DNA from 3 places in the Erwinia sp. CGal63 genome. Region 1 is predicted to be linked to each of the others. Evidence: riboswitches for the same ligand, from Rfam matches in the RefSeq annotation. Region 1 holds a riboswitch; each other region holds the start of a gene.
What was found. A riboswitch is a leader RNA that binds a small molecule or an ion and turns the genes downstream of it on or off. The one in region 1 is predicted to bind thiamine pyrophosphate.
Positions count from the first base shown of each region.

Region 1 (2,263 bases):
ATTATGCTGGACGCTGGCAAGATAAGAGGGCGCGAACAGCGTCGCGAAGCCGCCGGATACCACGGCGCCAAAGTCAGGCACAGGAAACTCAAGCACGCCAGCCAGCGTACCGTCGGTTTTATAAACGTGAATGTTTTCTGCTCCGACGCGATATTTACCTAAGTTTTCGGCGAAATCACGATAGTCCTGCACCGCGACGTCTTCACGCATGATACCGGCGAACAAGGATGAAGATGTAAAAGAATAGCAACATAAAAACGCAATTATTTTTAATTTCATTGAAATCCCTTTAATTCAAATTAACGATTGCGATATGTAAGATAAATATTAATTTCCCGTGTTTTTTTGTGCCGGGTTAAGCGTGGTTTACCAAATCATATATTTACAGACTTTTCTTATAGTCTAACAATAAAGACATTATCTGTGGAATTTTTTGCGGTCTTGCGCCAGATGGGACGCAATAATATTGATTACCGTCAAGTTAACTCTATTTAATGAATATTATTGGCTGGCTGCCTGCCAGATAAAAAAGAGTTCACTGTGGTTCTTTGAATACTTGTCGGATAAATATTTTTATAATTGTTTAATGATTGGGGTTACTATTTTAATTAAAGGTTTTCTCTGTATAGAAAAGACGTGAAAGATAATAATGCTGTCGGATATTTCCTTCATGAATTTTTATAATCACGCCAGCTAAACGCGCGTCTTTAACACAGGTGAAGAAGAGTTCAGGACGCCAGCGTGCTGATACTTCCTTCTTTCAGCATTCAGCGTTTAATCAGCCGCGCCAGGCTTGCGTAACATCACGCATTTCCCTATGCTGCGAAGCTTGCACTATGACTCGGGGTGCCCTTCCTTGTGAAGGCTGAGAAAAACCCGTTGAACCTGAACTGGATAATGCCAGCGTAGGGAAGTCAGATGCCTGCCCGCATCGCCTTCTTGATCGCCGGTTGGGAGCGCTATGATCCAACCTTCTCGCTTTACGGCCAGCCCGGCCGCTTCACTTTCCCTGTTTCGCCAGCGTTCGCCGCTGGTGCACTGCCTGACCAATGACGTGGTGCAGAGCTTTACGGCCAACGTGTTGCTGGCGCTGGGCGCGTCGCCAGCGATGGTGACCGAACCCGTGGAAGCCGCGCAGTTCAGCGCGATTGCCGATGCCGTATTGATTAACGTCGGCACGCTGACCGCCGCGCGCGGTGAAGCCATGCTTGCGGCGGCGCAGAGCGCTACGGCGGCAGGCAAACCCTGGACGCTCGACCCGGTCGCCGTCGGCGCGCTGACCTTCCGCAGCGATTTTTGTCAGCAGCTGCTGGCGTATCGTCCTGCCGCCATCCGCGGCAACGCCTCTGAAATTATGGCGCTGGCGCGACAGGCGGTTTCCGGGCGCGGCGTGGACAGCCTGCACGATTCCGCCGCAGCGCTGGATGCCGCCGTGCTGCTGGCGCAGTCAAGCGGCGCGATAGTCGCGGTGACGGGCGAAACGGACTACGTCACCGACGGCGAGCGGTTAGTAGCGGTGGCGGGCGGTTCCCCGCTGATGACGCGGGTGGTGGGAACTGGCTGCGCGCTTTCCGCCGTGGTCGCCGCATTCTGTGCGCTGCCCGGCGACCGGCTGCAGCATATCGCTGCGGCCTGTCGGGTAATGAGCCAGGCGGGCGAACGTGCCGCGGCGGCAGCCGGTGGGCCAGGCACTTTTGAGCCGCTGTTTCTGGATGAGCTGTATCACCTGCACAGGGAGGCCGCGCTATGAGAGTCAACGCGCTAACCATAGCCGGTACGGACCCCAGCGGCGGCGCCGGTATTCAGGCCGATCTAAAAACTTTTTCCGCGCTGGAGGCTTACGGCACCAGCGTGATCACGGCGCTGGTGGCGCAGAATACCTGTGGCGTGCAGTCCGTTTATCCGATCGCGGCCGAGTTTGTTTCAGCCCAGCTCGCTTCAGTGCTCAGCGACGTTCGTATTGATAGCGTGAAAATTGGCATGTTGCAGGATAGCGATATCGTGGAAGCGGTGGCGGAAGGGCTGGCGACGGCGTCCATTCCCTGGCTGGTGCTGGATACGGTGATGCTGGCGAAAAGCGGCGATCCGCTGCTTTCCGCGCGGGCGGTGGCGACGCTGCGCGAAAAGCTGCTGCCGCAGGTGTCCATTATCACGCCTAATCTGCCGGAAGCCGCTGCGCTGCTGGCGTGTTCGCCAGCGCGCGACGAAAAAGAGATGCTGCGCCAGGGGCGAGCGCTGCTGGAACTGGGCTGTCAGGCGGTGC
Region 1 is NZ_JAKUMN010000001.1:257,861-260,123, forward strand. Features, by position in the region: gene MKZ79_RS01050 (S6 family peptidase) at 1-210, opposite strand, end outside; TPP riboswitch at 833-929, shown strand; gene thiM (hydroxyethylthiazole kinase) at 962-1,750, shown strand; gene thiD (bifunctional hydroxymethylpyrimidine kinase/phosphomethylpyrimidine kinase) at 1,747-2,263, shown strand, end outside.

Region 2 (2,263 bases), on a different contig from region 1:
TCACGCGTAGGCGGATGTAGCGAACTGGTAGATTTTTGCCTTCACTCACGTAAGCAGCTGTTAGTTGCCTATTATCAAATGGTTGGCATTAAGCCTAACAAGGAATCACTGACTTCGCTTGACGAAAACGCGCTGGATAATTTTTGCCAAAGCCTGGTAGATTATCTTTCAACCGGCCACTTCACCGCTTACGAACGCTTTATCCAGGAGATGGAAGGCACCGAGCAGCTGGCCAAAGCGGCGCTGATTTATCCTTCGTTACAGGCTAATACCGAACAGATTATGGCGATTTACGATGCCCATCTGGAAAACGCTATCGATCACGACAACTATCTGGAGTTCCAGCAGGCGCTGTCGATCGTCGGCGAAACGCTGGAAGCCCGTTTTACCCTGGAAGATAAATTTATTCAGCTGGCGCTGGAGAAGTACAGTGACCAGCCAGCGGCAAACGACGCGGCAATGGCTCGCCCGGCCTGATAAGTTATAAATTTGTAAAACCCTTGAGCTTTCTATAAAGCCCCTTTATGCTCAAGGGGCAATCAGCTGATTGTCCCTGGCGAAAGCCAGATTTCTTCTTGTCGGAGTGCCCTTCGGGGCTGAGACCGTTTATTCGGGATCCGCGGAACCTGACCAGGTTAATACCTGCGTAGGGAACAAGAGTAAAGATTCAGGTTTGGGCCTTCAGCCCGGCAATTACTCATCCGAACTCCGGACAAGCAAATTTTCCTTTATTCAGGAACTTGCTATGTCTACGTCCGTTAAAAAACCAACCCGACGCGAACAGCGTGCCGAAGCCCGCCAGTTTATCGATTCCCTGCAGGGCGCCGCCTTCCCCAATTCCAGACGTATTTATCTTACCGGCTCCCGAGCCGATTTACGCGTCCCCCTGCGCGAAATCCAGCTCAGTCCGACGCTAACCGGCGGCAGTAAAGACCATCCGCAGTTTGAAGAGAACGAACCCGTGCCGGTATACGATACGGCCGGCCCTTATGGCGATCCCGAAACCGTCATTGACGTCCATGCAGGGATCGCCAGACTGCGGGAAAGCTGGATTTTGGAACGCGAAGATACGCAACCGATCGAGCAGCTTAGTTCCACTTATACGCAGCAGCGCCTGGCGGATGAAGCGCTGGATCATCTGCGCTTCGCAAAGCTGCCGCGTCCGCGCCGCGCGCTGGCTGGCCGCTACGTCACGCAGCTGCACTATGCGCGACTGGGCGTTATCACGCCGGAAATGGAGTTTATCGCGCTGCGGGAAAACATGGGCCGTGAGCGCATTCGCAGCGAGGTGCTGCTCCAGCAGCATCCCGGCCACGGGTTCGGCGCGCAGCTGCCGGAAAACATCACCGCCGAGTTTGTGCGCCAGGAAGTGGCCGCCGGACGAGCGATTATTCCCGCCAATATCAACCATCCCGAAGCGGAACCGATGATCATCGGCCGCAATTTCCTGGTGAAGATTAACGCCAACATCGGCAATTCCGCCGTCAGCTCCTCAATCGAAGAAGAGGTGGAAAAGCTGGTCTGGTCGACACGCTGGGGCGCAGATACGGTGATGGATCTTTCCACCGGCCGTAATATTCACGAAACCCGCGAGTGGATCCTGCGCAACAGCCCGGTGCCGATTGGCACCGTGCCGATCTATCAGGCGCTGGAGAAGGTCAACGGCGTGGCGGAAGATCTCAACTGGGAAGTGTTCCGCGATACGCTGCTGGAGCAGGCTGAGCAAGGCGTCGATTACTTTACTATCCACGCTGGCGTGCTGCTGCGCTATGTGCCGATGACGGCGAAGCGCCTGACCGGCATCGTCTCGCGCGGCGGCTCGATTATGGCTAAGTGGTGCCTGTCGCATCATCGCGAAAGCTTTCTCTACGAACACTTTCGCGAAATTTGCGAAATCTGCGCCGCTTACGACGTCTCCCTGTCACTTGGCGACGGCCTGCGTCCTGGCTCTATTCAGGATGCCAACGACGAAGCGCAGTTCGCCGAGCTGCGCACGCTGGGCGAGCTGACGAAAATCGCCTGGGAATATGACGTTCAGGTCATGATTGAAGGGCCGGGCCACGTGCCAATGCAGATGATCCGCCGCAATATGACCGAACAGCTTGAGCACTGCCACGAGGCGCCGTTCTATACGCTTGGCCCGTTGACCACCGATATTGCGCCGGGTTACGACCACTTCACCTCCGGTATCGGCGCGGCGATGATTGGCTGGTTCGGCTGCGCCATGCTCTGCTACGTCACGCCGAAAGAGCATCTTGGTCTG
Region 2 is NZ_JAKUMN010000005.1:7,838-10,100, forward strand. Features, by position in the region: gene rsd (sigma D regulator) at 1-477, shown strand, start outside; TPP riboswitch at 570-670, shown strand; gene thiC (phosphomethylpyrimidine synthase ThiC) at 746-2,263, shown strand, end outside.
Region 2: it holds a riboswitch for thiamine pyrophosphate, as region 1 does, so the genes downstream of both, thiC (phosphomethylpyrimidine synthase ThiC) here and thiM (hydroxyethylthiazole kinase) in region 1, are expected to answer to the same signal.

Region 3 (2,263 bases), on a different contig from region 1:
CAGGCTGGAAGGCGGCAGCCTGGATGAAAAATCCGAGGAGAGTCGCCTGGAAGAAGGCTGCTATTTTCTGCTGTTCGATCAGCGTTCGCCGCAGGGTCGCGATGAGCAGGTACGCCGCTGGATTAGCGCCATCGCTAACCCGATAACGTTGCTAAGCCAGGCAGGAACCGGCTATCAGCGCTACTGGTTTCCGGCTTATGGACTGCTGCCGCGCTGGCATCATCGCCGGGATCTGGCGGCGCCGGAGAAACCTCCAGGCCTCACCTCGCTGACGCTGACCTGGTATGGCGATCATATCGAGCATCAGGCTATCGCTAATCTGCTGCAGCCGCTGCTGGCTTCTCAGGGCGTTGAGTTAGTTACCAGACAGGTCGATTACGACAGCTGGCATCGCGGCGAAGCGGAAAGCGATATCTGGCTGGGCAGCGCCAATTTCACCCTGCCGCTGACCTTCTCTCTGTTTGCGCTGCTCTATGAGATCCCGCTGCTACAGCATTGCGTGCCGATTGACTGGCAAAAGGACGCGCAGCGCTGGCGCGAGCAGCAGCTGTCGCTGGCCGACTGGAGCAGAGAGCTGATAGCCGACTGCTACTTTCATCCCCTGTTTCACCACTGGCTGCTGCTGGAGGGCGAGCGCAGTATGCGTGGCGTGCGGATGAATACGCTTGGCTGGTTCGATTTCAAATCCGCCTGGTTTGCGCCGCCGGAATCATGACGCTTTCGCTACTCTTTGGAAATCATTAGAATAAGGCGTTCTCAACGGGGTGCGCGGCGCAAGCCGAGGCTGAGATAAACCCGTCGAACCTGATCCGGCTAATACCGGCGTAGGGATTTGAGAGTGTTTTGCTCAGATCGCGCGTCGCCCTGACCCTCAAGGAACGCAAAGTGTTAAAAAAAGCCCTGCCTCTGCTGCTGCTCTGCTCGCTCTCCGCCGTCGCCGCCAAACCTGCGCTAACGGTTTATACCTACGACTCTTTTGCCTCTGACTGGGGGCCTGGCCCGGCGATTAAAAAAGCGTTTGAGGCCGACTGCGGCTGCGAGCTGAACTATGTCGCCCTTGCCGACGGCGTTGCATTGCTGAACCGTCTGCGCATGGAAGGCAAAAACAGCAAGGCTGACGTAGTGCTGGGTCTGGACAACAACCTGCTGGATGCGGCGAAAAAAACCGGCCTGTTTACCGAAAGCCATATCGACACCCACGAGGTTAAAGTGCCGGGCGGCTGGCACGACAGCACTTTCGTGCCCTATGACTATGGCTGGTTCGCCTTTGTTTACGATAAAACCCGACTGGCCAATCCACCCAAAAGCCTGAAGGAGCTGGTCGACGGCAGCCAGCCGCTGAAAGTCATCTATGAAGATCCGCGCACCAGCACGCCTGGCCTGGGGCTGCTGCTCTGGATGCAAAAAGTCTATGGCGACGACGCGCCTGCCGCCTGGCAGAAGCTGGCGAAGAAAACCGTTACCGTCACTAAAGGCTGGAGCGAAGCCTATGGCCTGTTCCTGAAAGGCGAAGCCGATATGGTGCTGAGCTATACCACTTCGCCGGCTTATCACCTGATCGAAGAGAAAAAAACGCAGTACGCCGCGGCGGACTTCAGCGAAGGGCACTATTTACAGGTGGAAGTCGCCGGTCAGCTTAAGGGCAGCAAACAGCCGCAGCTGGCGCAGAAATTTATGCAGTTTATGCTGGACAAGCCTTTCCAGCAGACGATCCCGCAGGGCAACTGGATGTATCCGGCAGTGCCGACAGCCTTGCCTGCCGGCTTTGACACGCTGACCGTACCGAAAACCACGCTGCAGTACTCCTCGCAGGAAGTCGCCAGCCATCGCAGCGAGTGGGTCAGCGCATGGCAACGCGCCGTCAGTCGCTAAGCCGCCGCAGACCGTCGGGCAACCTGGTTCCCGGCGGCCTTGTCGCCACGCTGCTGGTTGCCGTCGCGCTGCTCGCTTTTATGGCGCTGTGGCGTCACGCGTCGGTCAATGCGGGCAGTCTCTGGCACGACAGCTATCTGTGGCACGTCCTGCGCTTCTCGTTCTGGCAGGCTTTCCTCTCCGCTTTACTGGCGCTGGCGCCTGCCGTTCCGCTGGCGCGGGCGCTCTGGCGCCGCCGCTTTCCCGGCCGGAACATCCTGCTGCGCCTCTGTGCTATGACGCTGGTGCTGCCGGTGCTGGTGGCCGTATTCGGTATTCTGAGCGTTTACGGACGCTCGGGATGGCTGGCGACGCTTTGCGGCTGGCTTGGCGTGGACTACCTCTTTTCGCC
Region 3 is NZ_JAKUMN010000004.1:87,423-89,685, reverse strand. Features, by position in the region: gene sgrR (HTH-type transcriptional regulator SgrR) at 1-715, shown strand, start outside; TPP riboswitch at 751-849, shown strand; gene thiB (thiamine ABC transporter substrate binding subunit) at 886-1,872, shown strand; gene thiP (thiamine/thiamine pyrophosphate ABC transporter permease ThiP) at 1,848-2,263, shown strand, end outside.
Region 3: it holds a riboswitch for thiamine pyrophosphate, as region 1 does, so the genes downstream of both, thiB (thiamine ABC transporter substrate binding subunit) here and thiM (hydroxyethylthiazole kinase) in region 1, are expected to answer to the same signal.